Regions from separate parts of the Jatrophihabitans lederbergiae genome, predicted to be linked through region 1. Evidence: riboswitches for the same ligand, from Rfam matches in the RefSeq annotation. Region 1 holds a riboswitch; the other holds the start of a gene.

Region 1 (6,781 bases):
TGCGGCGTCCCGTCCCGTGATGACGACGTGCTGCGCGCCCGGCCGGTTCTCCAACGTGTGCACGACCTCGTTGACGTCGACCCAACCCCACTTCATCGGATAGGTGAACTCGTCCAGGACGTAGAACCGGTAGGTTTCGGCGGCGAGATCGCGCTGGATCTGGCGCCAGCCCTCCTGGGCATCCGCGGCGTGGTCGGCCTCGTGACCAGGTCGCTGAATCCACGACCAGCCCTCACCCATCTTGTGCCAGCGCACCGGGGCGCCCTGGCCCGTCGTCTCGTACACCGTGTTCAGCGCGGCGAACGCCGACTCCTCGCCGACCCGCCACTTGGCACTCTTCACGAACTGGAACACCCCGACGCTCATGCCGGCGTTCCACGCGCGCAACGCCATGCCGAACGCGGCAGTCGACTTTCCCTTCATCGGGCCGGTGTGCACCATGGTCAGCGGCCGGTTGCGGCGCTGCCGGGTGGTGAGGCCGTCCTGCGGGACCGTCTCTGGTTTGCCCTGTGGCATCAGGCTGCCCTCCAATCGCTGACGATGGCGGTGAGTGGTTCGCTGGTGACGTCACCCAGCGATAGGTACTGCGCGTGCAGGTCATAGGCCAGCCGCTCGGCCAGCCGCAGCCGCACCGGGCCGCGCTCGCAGTCAACGATGATCACGTCCTGCCCGCGCAGGCCCAACCCGGCCCGGGCGGCGGCCTTGGTGTCGGCGCGACCATCGGTGATGACGATGATCAGCGGCCGGCGCACCGAATCCCGCAGCGACTCGGTGCGAATCACCTGTGCGGCTTTGACCAAACCAGCCGCCAGCGGGGTGCGGCCACCGGTCGCGAGGGCATCGAGCCGGCGGGCCGCCGAGGACACCGAACCGGTCGGTGGCAGCACCAGTTCAGCCGCGGCCCCGCGGAACGTGATCAGGCCGACCTTGTCGCGGCGCTGGTAGGCGTCCAGCAACAGGGACAGGATCGCGCCCTTGACCTCACTCATCCTGGTCCGAGCCGCCATCGATCCGCTGGCATCCACCACGAACAGCACTAGATTCCCCTCTTTGCCGTGCTGCTCGGCGCGGCGCAGATCCTGGCGCGCCAACCGTAACCGGCCGGTGTCGCGGCCGCGTGACAGTTGCTGGGGCGCGGCCGCGGTCACGGTGGCGCTCAGGTGGATCGGGCCGCTCGTCGCGCCGGTGGGCAGCGCGCGCACGACCCGGCCCCTACCGGTACGCGCGGCGGCCCGGCGGCCCGGGGCTCCCGCGGACCGGCCGGTGCCCCGGAGCACCTTCGCCTTTCCAGCCCGGCCGGTCGCCACCGTCTGGGATCCGCTCGCGCGGGGTTGGCCGTCCGGCTGCTGGTCCGGCTTACCGGTGTCTGACGAGCTGCTTGGGTCGCCCGTGCCGGGTTCCGTGGTTTCAGACTCCGCTGTCCCGGAATCATCCGACGGTGGTTCACCGCCGCCGTCCGGATCGGGTTCGGGCTCATCCTCCGGCCGCGAGCGCTCCAGCGCATCATCCAGCGCCTCGGTGTCCAAGCCGGGCTCGTCAAAGGGATTGCGCCGGCGGCGGTGCGGCAGCGCCAGCAGAGCAGCGGCCCGGACGTCCTCCTCGGTCACCTGGGTACGCCCGTGCCACGCCGCATGAGCCGCGGCGGTGCGGGCGGTGACGATGTCGGCACGCATGCCGTCCACGTCGAACGCCGCACACACCTCGGCGATCTGGCGCAGCGCCGCGTCCGTCAGCACGACCTGTCCCAGCAGTTCCCGGGCACGGACGATCTGCTGGGCAAGGTCGGCTTCGGCGGCGGCCCAGCGCTCGGCGAAGTCGGCCGGGTCGGCGTCAGCGTCCAGTCGTCGCCGGACCACCTCGACGCGCACCTCCGGGTCCCGGCTGGCGGCCACGTCCACGGTCAGCCCGAAGCGGTCCAGCAGCTGCGGGCGGAGCTCGCCCTCCTCGGGATTCATCGAGCCGATAAGGACGAACCGCGCCGGGTGGCTGACCGACACGGCATCCCGCTCGACGTGGTTGCGGCCCATCGCCGAGGCATCCAGCAGGACGTCCACCAGGTGGTCGGCCAGCAGGTTCACCTCGTCGACATAGAGGATTCCGCGATGCGCACCGGCGAGCAGGCCGGGCTCGAACGCGCGGGTGCCGTGGGACAGCGCCTTTTCCAGGTCCAGCGAGCCGACCACCCGGTCCTCGGACGCGCCGACCGGCAGTTCCACCAGCCGGGCGGGTACGACGACGGCCTTCGGGTCGAGGTGCGGCCCGTCCGGGCAGTTCGACTGCGGCGCGGCCGGATCACAGCCGAACCGGCAGCCCTCGACCACCGCGAGGTCAGGGAGCAGCGCGGCCAGCCCGCGGACTGCTGTCGACTTGGCGGTCCCCTTCTCGCCCCGCACCAGCACGCCGCCGATCGCCGGGGACACCGCGTTCAACAGCAGGGCGAGCCGCATGTCGTCCGCGCCGAGGACGGCCGAGAACGGGTACCCCTTGAGGTCCTGGGGGATGGTCATGAGGTGCGCTCTCCTGGCTGCTGTGTTGTGGTCTGTATCGGCTTCGGCATGGTCAGTGGGGTGGCAATCCGCGGCAGTCCCGGCGGGGCGCCGGACGTGATCAGGCGCGTCAGAGCCTCGGTGTCCAGGTGCTGGCAGACCGCGTCGCCGAGCCGGTCGAGCTGCTGTTCCGTGACGGCGGCGACCTCGGTGTCGGGCGCGACGGTGAAGTCGCGTCCCGCCGCGGAGGCCGCCTGGGTCAGGAACGCCCTGCGGAAACCGTCGCTGTCGAAGGCGCCGTGCCAGGTGGTGCCCCAAACGGCACCGCTGTGGTAGCCGTCCAGGAAGGGTTCGGCCTGCCCGGTTGCGGTGAGCGTTGCGATGCCGTGGTGGATCTCGTACGCGGTGCTGACCGGCTCACCGAAGGCGTTTCCGGTCGGGCGACCGAGCACCTTGTCCGCCTGGAACCGCACCGCCACCGGCAGCATCCCCAGACCGGGCACGGTACCCGCCCCGGATTCCACCTCGTCGGTGATCGTCCCGGCGAGCATCTGGTAGCCGCCGCAGATGCCGAGCACCGGACGGCCGAGCACCCCACGTCGCAACAGCGCCTGGTCCAGCCCCTGCTCACGCAGCCACGCCAGGTCGCTCACCGTCGCGCGGCTGCCCGGCAGCACCGCGAGGTCGGCCTCGGCCACGTCGGCCGGCGAGGTCGTCCAGTGCACCAGCACACCCGGCTCGCGCCCGAGGGCGTCGACGTCGGTGGAGTTGGACGTCCGGGGCAGCCTGATCGCGGCCACCCGCAGGACGTCGGCGCCTACCGGCTTGCCACCATCGATGGCCCAGGGCAGCGACAGCGAGTCCTCGGCGTCCAGATCCAGGTCCGGCAGCCACGGCAGCACACCCAGCACGGGGCGCCCGGTCAGCTCGCACAGCATGTCCAGCCCCGGCGCGAGCAGCCGGTCGTCCCCCCGGAACTTGTTGACGACGAAGCCGGCCACCAGCGACTGGTCCCGGTCGTCGAGCAGCGCGAGGGTGCCGTAGAGCGCGGCGAACAGGCCGCCGCGGTCGACGTCACCGACCACCAGGGTGGGCAGGTTCCGCTGATCCGCCAACCACATGTTGGCGAGGTCGCCCGCGCGCAGGTTGATCTCGGCCGGGCTGCCGGCGCCCTCACACACCACCACGTCGTACTGCCCGCGGAGCGTGTCGTAGCTCGCCAGCACCTGCTCGCGCAGCGCCGTTTTGAGCTCGCGGTAGCCCAGAGCGCTGGCCTGGGTGTAGGGCTTGCCGTGCAGCAGGACGTGGGATTGCCGGTCGCTGCCCGGCTTGAGCAGCACCGGATTCATCAGCACCGACGCCTCAATGCCGCACGCCCGCGCCTGCAGGGCCTGCGCCCGGCCGATCTCGCCACCGTCGGCCGTGACCGCGGAGTTGTTCGACATGTTCTGGGCCTTGAACGGTGCGACGGACACTCCCTCGCGCGCCAGCCAGCGGCAGATACCGGCGGTGAGCAGGCTCTTGCCGGCGTCCGAGCTGGCACCGGCAACCAGCAGCGAGCCCTTCACCGACGTGCCCGTGTCAGCACGAGCGCCGCGGCCAGCACGGCCACCGCCGCGCTCTGCACGACATGGCTGAGCCGGACGGCGTTGCCGATGTCTTGCGGGTCCGGCTCGCGGCCGAAACCGAGCGTCGGGCGCTCCTCGACATGGCTGCGGTAGGCGGTGCGGCCACCCAGCCGAACGCCGAGCACGCCCGCCATCGCGGCCTCGCAGTGACCGGCGTTCGGGCTGGGGTGCCGGCTGGCGTCGGCTCGCCACGCACTCCAGCCGCCACGTGCCGAGCCATGGACTGTGCGCGCGCCGGCCAGGGTGAGCAGTGCTGAAAGCCGGGCCGGGGCGAGGTTGAGCAGGTCGTCCAGGCGCGCAGCGGCGGTACCGAAGCGGGCGTAGCGGGGCGAGCGGTGGCCGACCATGGCGTCCAGGGTGTTGACCGCGCGGTAACCGAGCAGGCCGGGCAAGCCGGCGACCGCTCCCCAGAACAGCGGCGCCACGACGGAGTCGGAGGTGTTCTCGGCGATCGACTCGACCGTGGCCCGCGCCATTCCGGCCTCGTCGAGCTGGTGGGGGTCTCGGCCGCACAGGCTGGGCACGAGCGCCCGCGCCGCCTCGGTGTTCCCATCGTCCAGGTGACGCGCGAGGCTGGAGCCGATGCGCCGCAGGCTAGCGCCGCCGACGACTGCCCAGGTGGCCGTGGCGATGGCGAGCGTACGGACGGCAGGATGGTGGCGCAGTCGGCGTTCGGCCGCGGCCGCGGCGGCGGTGAGCGGCAGCACGCAGAGCGCGGTGAAGACGGTGCCGTTGAGGCGGCTGTCGGCATACAGGTTCCGCTCGAGCGCGGAGGCGAACGAGCCGAAGGCAGCCACCGGATGGGCGCGGGCGGGATCGGCGAACAGCTCATCGGCGAGGACGCCGAGCAGCAGGCCGGCCGCGACAGGTAACCGCGACATCTAGTGGCGGGTCAGCGATCGCGCGTGCGACGTTCGACTGCCGGGTTCATGCACGGTCATTCCACTACCTCCGTCGGGTATCCACGCCCTGGGGCCACTGCCGACGGCCGAAGTATCCTGGCTCCCGATTCTGGCCGCTGGGCGGCGCGTCGCTCACCCCACCTTCCAGCCTTGCGGCCGTGGTGTGTCGGGGCTTGCTCCTCGGTAACAGTGGCGGGACCGCGCCGGATTCGCACCGGACTTCCTTCACTGCCGTCGTAACGCCCAACCCAACCACAGTGCCGGAAGGGGGGTCAACGCCGACACCCGGTTGTCTGGGCTAGGGTCGCCGGTCTGGTAAGGTTTCGACTCGTGCTCAGCAAGACCGGGCGCAGCAACTGAACAGGCGCCGCTAGCTCAACTGGCAGAGCAGCTGACTCTTAATCAGCGGGTTCGGGGTTCGAGTCCCTGGCGGCGCACAGACCTCGGGCCCCCCCGGGAACCCGGGGACCAGAGTCATGTTCCGTCCAGGTGAGGCGTCGCCGGGCGGCGCTAGCGCTCGCGGGCTGCCGGTTCCTTCCATTTTGAGCGTCGTTCCCTCTTCGCTGGTCGGGGCGTGTGGCCTCTGCGACGAAGACTATTCCCAGCCGGTAGTTGGTGAAGTCGAAGCACAGCTGGGACGCCAGCTGCGCTCTGTCCGGATCAGTTTGGTACTGCCCCACACCCGGATCTCGCCGCGCGGCGCCGCACGCAGCTTCGTGACCGCAGCGGGAACGTCAGGCCCGAGGAGCTGCGAGTTCTGCCAGCCGACCTCAGTCAGCGTGCGCGAGGCAACGTACTTGGGGATGCGGTTGTACCTTCTGGTCAGCTCCCCTGCCAACCCGGTGCGTTCTCGTCCCACACGCCCCACGAGCCGGCGAAGATCTCGTACGTTCTGCGACCGAGCAGCAGCGCCTCGGTTCTGCTCTCCCACTCCTCAACGATGTGGTCGACGCCGTCCCCGTCGGGCTGGTCCGCCGCGGCCGCGTCGTAGTCCATCGCCCAGCCGCCGTGCTCGAAGCCGCCTTCGCGATCCTCGTCCGGGCCGCCGCGCGCCTGGACGACGCCGTCAAGGGTGATAGAACGCCTGCACCACGATGGAGCTCCTGTCGCTTCTCACTGGAAGTTGAGTGGAAGGGGGTTGACGAGCGTTCCGCCGAGTGCCACCATACAACCAAATGGTTGTACAAGATGCACTGAGCGAAGCCGAGGTCGACCGGATCTTTCGGGCCTTGGCAGATGCGACGCGGCGCGACATCGTGCGGCGGACGTTGGCCGGTGAGGCGACGGTCTCCGAACTGGCCGCGTCCTACGACATGTCCTTCGCCGCCGTGCAGAAGCATGTCGCGGTGTTGGAGGGAGCCGGGCTGGTGAAAAAGCAGCCGCATGGCCGTGAGCGGATCGTCCGCGGCAACCCCGACGTGATCCGGCGGGCCCAGGCGCTGCTGGATTCCTATGAACAAATTTGGCGCGCCCGCGTCGAGCGACTGGACGCGCTGCTCGCCGAGCCGCAGTAACAGCCACAACAAGACAGGAGCCAACGATGCCCATCACCTCCGTCACCAAGGATGCCGAGTCGCTCACCATGACCGTGGTCGCCGACTTCACCGTCACGCCGCGCCGACTCTGGGACGCCTACCTCGACCCGCGGATGCTCGAGCGCTTCTGGGGGCCGCCCACCTACCCTGCCGTGTTCACCCGCCACGACGGCTACGTCGGCGGTCGCAGCGAGTACGCGATGACCGGCCCGGATGGCGACGTCTCGCGC
Region 2 (6,781 bases), on a different contig from region 1:
TCGCTGGCGCACACCAACGCGGTGACGCCGCGGCTGAGCAGGGTGCCGGCCGCGGCCTGGCCGCCCTCGATCGAGAACAGCGAGTGCGCGACCCGGTCGTCGGGCAGCGCGAAGCCATCCCGGCCGGCCAGCGCCTTGGCCGCGGCCAGCCGGCGCCGGGACGGAACGTGGTCGGGCAGGCCCAGTATCAGGCCGATGTCGGTGTGGCCGAGGTGGCGCAGATGGGCAATGGACTGCTCCACGGCCACCGCGTCGTCACACGACACCCGGGGAAAGTCCAGCCCGTCGATGGCCGCGTTCACCAGCACGGTGGGCAGGTTGCGTTCGGTCAGCCGGGCGTAGTGCTCGTGCGAGGCGTCCTCGAGCGCATACAGGCCACCGACGAACAGGACGCCGGAGACGTGCTGCTGCAGCAGCAGGTCGACGTAGTCCGATTCCTGGACGCCGCCGAGGGTCTGCGTGCACAGCACCGGCGTGAAGCCCTGCTGCACCAGCGCGCCGCCGGCCACCTCGGCGAAGGCCGGAAAGATCGGGTTCTGCAGCTCCGGCAGGACCAGGCCCACCAGCCGTGACCGCTCACCGCGCAGCTGGGTCGGGCGCTCGTACCCCAGCACGTCCAGCGCGGTCAGCACCGCTTGCCGGGTGGGTTCCGACACCCCGCCCTTGCCGTTCAGCACGCGGCTCACCGTCGCCGTGCTGACTCCTACCTTGGCCGCCACTTCCGCAAGTCTGCGTGTCACGGTCGCAAGCGTAGGACATTTCTTGCAAGCGATGTACGCGACGGGTGGCGACCGGCCGGAAGCACGCAATTCATAGGGTCGGGTAGGCGGCCGTGCTCGGTCCTGCTCGGCTGACGCTTGATTCTGGCAGGTCCGGCCGCACTGTCGGCAATGCTCTGAGTGATCGGTGTGCAAGCCCTGCAACCGACGCAAACATTTACTATTTACGAAACACTGTCGAGATATTGCGAACATTTGTGATTTGTGTTTATGTGACCGGGCAGCTCCCGCATTCCTGCCCCCTCACCCAGTCCAGCCAGGCCGACAACCTCAGAGAGGTTCGCCATGCCCCCATCCGTAGCCAACCCCGGGACCCCCGCCCGTGCGGTGCGCCTCCGCGCCCCCTGGAGAGCCCGCGTCAGCGTCGGCTCGTACAGCCGCTCCCAGATCGCTTCCCACCGGCCCGGCGGCAAGCTGACCGCTGCCCTCGCCGTCACCGCGACCGTCGTGGGCCTCGGCGCCCTCACCGTCTCCCTCGGTGCCGGAGCGCATTCCGCTCAGGCTGCCACCACCCGCGGCGCGACCGTGCCGTTCACCGAGTACGAGGCCGAGAGCGCCGCCACCAACGGCACCGTGCTCGGCATGGACCGCACGGCCGGGACGCTCGCGTCCGAGGCCTCCGGACGCAAGGCGGTGCAGCTGGCCGGGCAGGGCAAGTACGTCCAGTTCACGCTCGCGCAGCCCGCAAACGCGGTCACCATCCACTACGCGATCCCCGATTCCGCCGACGGTGCCGGTCTCACCAACCAGCTGAGTTTGTACGTCAACGGGACGAAGACACAGGACCTCACCGTCACCAGCCGGTACAGCGACTTCTACGGCTCGTACCCGTTCAGCAACAACCCCGGCGACGGCAAGGCGCACCACTTCTACGACGACGTCCGGACGACCTTCGGCTCGACGCTCGCGGCGGGCAGCACGGTCAAGCTGCAGGTCGACAGCAACGACACCGCCGGCTCGTACACCATCGACACCGCCGACTTCGAGACCGTCGGGGTGGCCAACGCCATGCCCGCGGGCTACCTCGACGCCACCGGCTACGGCGCGGACCCGACCGGCGCTCGTGACTCCACCAGCGCCATCCAGTCGGCGGTCAACGCCGGCTCGAGCCAGGGCAAGGGCGTCTGGATCCCGACCGGCACCTTCACCGTGGTCGGTCACATCATCCTGAACAACGTGACCGTCAAGGGCGCCGGTCCCTGGTACACGGTGCTGCACGGGGCAGGCGTCGGCTTGTACGGCAACTACGCGCCGAACGCCAGCAGCAACGTCCACGTCTCGGATCTCGCGATCTTCGGCGAGGTGACCAACCGCGACGACAGCGCCCAGGTCAACGGCATCGGCGGCGCGCTCAACAGCTCGTCGGTGGACAACGTCTGGATCCAGCACACCAAGGTCGGCGCCTGGCTGGACGGCCCGTTCGACGGCCTGACCCTGAGCCGGCTGCGGATCCTGGACACCACCGCCGACGGCGTGAACTTCCACAACGGCATCACCCACTCCACGGTCACCAACAGCTTCCTGCGCAATACCGGGGACGACGGGCTGGCGATGTGGGCCGAGAGCAACGCCGACGCCAACGACTCGTTCACGTTCAACACCGTCGAGCTACCCATCCTGGCGAACAACATCGCCATCTACGGCGGGCATGACAACACGGTCAGCGACAACATCGTCAGCGACACCCAGAACCAGGGCGGCGGCATCCACGTCGGCAACCGGTTCAACGCGGTTCCGCTCGCGGGCACCACGACGATCGCCCGCAACACCCTGATCCGGACCGGCGTGCTGGACTCCAACTGGCAGTTCGGCGTCGGCGCGATCTGGTTCTGGTCCTCGGACTCGGCCATGACCGGCACCATCAACGTCACCGATTCCTCGATCCTGGACAGCTCGTACGAGGCGATCCAGTTCATCGGCAGCGGGGTCAGCAACGTCGCATTCAGCAACGTCACGATCGACGGCACCGGAACCTTCGTGCTGCAGCTGCAGACCACCGGCTCCGCCAGCTTCACCAACGTGACCGCGACGCATGTGGGCAACGCCGGCAGCTACAACTGCCAGGGGACTGGCGCGTTCGCGATCAACAAGATCAGCGGCGACACCGGCTGGGACTCGACGTACTGCGGCCCGTGGCCGGCGCCGGTCTACACCTACGCCGGTGGCGGTGGCACCACGCAACCGCCGACCACGCCGCCTCCCACCACGACGCCGCCTCCCACCACGACGCCGCCTCCCACCACGACGCCGCCTCCCACCACGACGCCGCCTCCCACCACGACGCCGCCTCCCACCACGACGCCGCCTCCCACCACGACGCCGCCGTCCAGTCCGTCCGGGAACCTTGCCCTGAACCGGCCGGTCACCGACAGCGGTCACAGCGACGTCTATGTGGCCGGCAACGCCGTCGACGGCAACACCAGCACCTACTGGGAGGGCGCCAACGCCTTTCCGCAGACCCTGACGACCGACCTGGGCAGCGCGCAGTCCCTCGGCCGCCTGGTGCTGGACCTGCCGCCGTCCTCGGCATGGGGCGCGCGGACCGAGACGCTGTCCGTGCTGGGCAGCACCGACAACAGCACCTGGACGACGCTGGTCGCCTCGAACGCATACGGCTTCGACCCCGCCACCGGAAACACGGTGACGGTGACGCTGCCCGCCAACAGCACCCGCTACGTCCGGCTCACGTTCACCGCCAACAGCGGCTGGTCCGCCGCGCAGCTCTCCGAGCTCGAGGCGTACGCCAGTACGACCACCACCGCGCCGCCGACGACTACCCCGCCGCCGGCTACCGGGAACGTTGCTCTGCACAAGACGGTGACCGACACCGGCCACTCGCAGACCTACGTCGCGGCCAGCACCGTGGACGGCGACCTGAACAGTTACTGGGAGAGCACGAACAACGCCTTTCCGCAGAGCCTGACCCTGGACCTGGGCAGCTCGATGGCCACGAAGCGGCTGGTGCTCGACCTGCCCGCCTCGTGGGGCGCCCGCAGCGAGACACTGTCGGTGCTCGGCAGCGCGGACAACAGCAGCTTCGCCACGCTGGTCGGGTCCACGGCGTACAGCTTCGACCCGGCGTCGGCCAACAAGGTGACCATCAGCCTGCCGGCGAACAGCAGCCGATACCTGCGCCTGACGTTCACCGCCAACAGTGGATGGGCCGCCGGCCAGCTGTCGGAGCTGGAGGCGTACCTGTCCTGAGCGCGGCGCAGGTTGGTATGTGCAGCGGCCGCCATGGCGACGGGGGGCATACCGACTGTGCGGCGGCCACACAGAGGGGCAACCGGTTCACCGGTTGCCCCTCTGTGCTGTGTTCCGGCAGTGCTGGAAGCCGGCGACTTGCCACCGGGCAGCACCAGCGGCTAGCTTTCGAGCTGCCACGGTGCTCGGGAATTCGGTGCAGAACCGAAGCGGCCCTCGCCACTGTAAGCAGGAATGTCGGGCTCTGTTAGCCACTGGACGAGATTGTCCGGGAAGGCGAGCCCGATACCGGAGCGATCCGGAACCTGCGAGCCAGGAGACCGGCCGTGGCACAGCTCAGCCCTGTCCACGAGGTGTTGGAAGAGGAACCCTGATGTCTTTGCCAACTGTCGTCTCCACGCGTCTCGGACGCGCCGAATGGCGCCGGATCGCCGTGATCCTGGCGGTGATCGCCGCCATGAACATCGTCGCCTGGGCAATCCTGATCGCCGTGGTGGCGCCCCAGCACCTGATGCTCGGCAACAAGATCTTCGGGATCGGGATCGGCATCACCGCCTTCACCCTGGGCATGCGGCACGCCTTCGACGCCGATCACATCGCGGCCATCGACAACACCACCCGCAAGCTGCTGGCCGACGGCAAGCGGCCGGTGTCGGTCGGGTTCTGGTTCGCCCTCGGGCACTCCACCATCGTGGTCGTGCTGGCGACCGGGATCGCTCTCGGCGCCAAGTTCGTCACCGACCTCACCACTGCCGGCTCGTCCACCCGGCAGAACCTCGGCGTGCTCAGCACCAGCGCGTCCGGGCTGTTCCTCTACCTGATCGGCATCCTGAACCTCGTCGCCCTGGTCGGCATCGTCCGGGTGTACCGCCGCGCCAAGGATGAGGGGTACGACCCGCACGCCCTCGACCAGGCGCTGAACGATCGAGGCCTGCTCACTCGCATACTGCGGCCGCTGATGCGCTCCATCACCCGGCCGTCCCAGATGTACCCGATCGGGATGCTGTTCGGCATCGGCTTCGACACCGCCACCGAGGTCACCCTGCTGGTGCTGGCAGCCAGCGGAGCCGCCGGCGGCCTGCCCTGGTACGCGGTCCTCGTCCTGCCGCTGCTGTTCACCGCCGGCATGAGCCTGTTCGACACCCTGGACGGCGCCTTCATGAACGTCGCGTACCGGTGGGCGTTCGCCAATCCGATCCGCAAGATCTACTACAACCTCGCGATCACCGGCCTCTCGGTCGCCGTGGCGCTGCTGATCGGCACCATCGAACTGGTCAGCGTCCTGCACGAGAAGCTGGACCTCACCGATCCGGTCACCAACTGGATCGCCGGCCTGGACCTCAACAACGTCGGCTTCGTCATCGTCGGCCTGTTCGTGCTCGTCTGGGCGCTGGCCATCGCCTACTGGAAGGTGATGGCGGTGGAGGAGCGCTGGGCGCTGGCGCCACACGTCGCCGAACCCGCCGAGCTGGATTGAGTTCTGATCTCGCTGTAATACCCTTCGAAAATCATGCAGCACCGGACCGGAACCGTAACCGCGGCGAACGGGCCCGTGGCTACCGAACGACCCGGCGCGGGCACGGAACCGATAGAGCTCCGGGACTCGGCGCCGTCCCGGGTGCGCCGATCGCTGGACCTGGTCCGGCTCAGTGGCCTGCTGCTCGCGGTGCTCGTCCTGGTCGGGCTCGGGCTGATCGCCCGGGACACCAGCCGGGGCATCAACTCAGACCTCGCGCGGCTGGTCAGCGACGTGCCGCACGTCCTGCTGCGCTCGGTCAGCCTGCTCGCCGCCTTCGGGGCGCTGGCCCTGCCGCTGGCGTTCATGGTGCGCGACATCGTCCGGGGCCAGACCCGGCGGCTCATCGAGGCGGTGCTCACCGGGCTGCTCAGTATCGGCGTGGTCGCCGCGCTGAACGAGCTGCTCGACGCGTTCCCCGCCAGCCAGTTGCACGTGGCCCTCGTCCGGGTGGGCAGCAGCGGCTCGGTCCGGCCACTGGACACCTACCTCGCCGCGCTGCTCGCCTTCACGACGGTGCTCGGACTCGCCGACGTGGTGTGGCGGGGGCTGCTCGCGTCAGTCATCGCCCTGTACGTGCTGTCGGTGTTCACCGCGACCCAGGCCTCGCTGCTGTCCCTGGCGCTCAGCCTGGTCGTCGGCGCGACCATCGGCATCACCGTCCGCTACAGCGCCGGCAGCGTGAACGAGCGGCCGGACGCCGCCCAGCTCGCGGCGGCGCTGGCCGAACGCGGCATCGAGCTGGCAAGCCTGCTGCGGATCGAGTCGACGCTGGACGGCCGCAGCTACGAGGCCACCACCCGCGGCGGCCACCTGCTGCGGGTACAGGTCCTCGACCGTGACCTGCTCGCCTCGGGTGCCGTCTACAACCTCTACCGGCTGATCCGGATCCGCACGGACCTCGCCCCGGCCCCGGCGCTCTCGCTGGAGCGGGTCGCCGAGCACCGGTCCCTGCTCGCGATGGCGGCGAGCGCGGCTGGCGTTCCGGTGCCGCGGCTCATCGCCGGGGTGCGCTGCGGCCCGGACACCATCGTGCTGGTCTACGAGTGGCGCGAGACCACGGCACTCACCGACCCCACGCCGGCGCAGCTGGACGAGCTGTGGCGCGCGGTCACCCTGCTGCACCGCAACCGGGTGACCCACCGCGGGCTGACGCTGGGCCAGATCCGGCTCGGCGTGGACGGGGACGTGCTGCTGCCGATTCCCGAGGATGGCGCGGCGTTCGCCAACGACCTGCGGATCAGCCTGGACCGCGTGCAGCTGCTGATCACCACCGCACAAT

The links. A riboswitch is a leader RNA that binds a small molecule or an ion and turns the genes downstream of it on or off. The one in region 1 is predicted to bind cobalamin.
Region 2: it holds a riboswitch for cobalamin, as region 1 does, so the genes downstream of both, RM423_RS07350 (Nickel transporter NicT) here and RM423_RS03310 (cobalamin biosynthesis protein) in region 1, are expected to answer to the same signal.

Annotation. Positions count from the first base shown of each region.
Region 1 is NZ_JAVREH010000003.1:87,083-93,863, reverse strand. Features, by position in the region: gene cobO (cob(I)yrinic acid a,c-diamide adenosyltransferase) at 1-516, opposite strand, end outside; gene RM423_RS03320 (putative cobaltochelatase) at 516-2,507, opposite strand; gene RM423_RS03315 (cobyric acid synthase) at 2,504-4,054, opposite strand; gene RM423_RS03310 (cobalamin biosynthesis protein) at 4,051-4,995, opposite strand; cobalamin riboswitch at 5,106-5,242, opposite strand; tRNA gene RM423_RS03305 (tRNA-Lys) at 5,381-5,453, shown strand; gene RM423_RS03300 (hypothetical protein) at 5,839-6,012, opposite strand; gene RM423_RS03295 (ArsR/SmtB family transcription factor) at 6,192-6,530, shown strand; gene RM423_RS03290 (SRPBCC family protein) at 6,557-6,781, shown strand, end outside.
Region 2 is NZ_JAVREH010000006.1:186,176-192,956, reverse strand. Features, by position in the region: gene RM423_RS07360 (LacI family DNA-binding transcriptional regulator) at 1-740, opposite strand, end outside; gene RM423_RS07355 (discoidin domain-containing protein) at 1,065-3,983, shown strand; cobalamin riboswitch at 4,146-4,326, shown strand; gene RM423_RS07350 (Nickel transporter NicT) at 4,357-5,460, shown strand; gene RM423_RS07345 (lysylphosphatidylglycerol synthase transmembrane domain-containing protein) at 5,536-6,781, shown strand, end outside.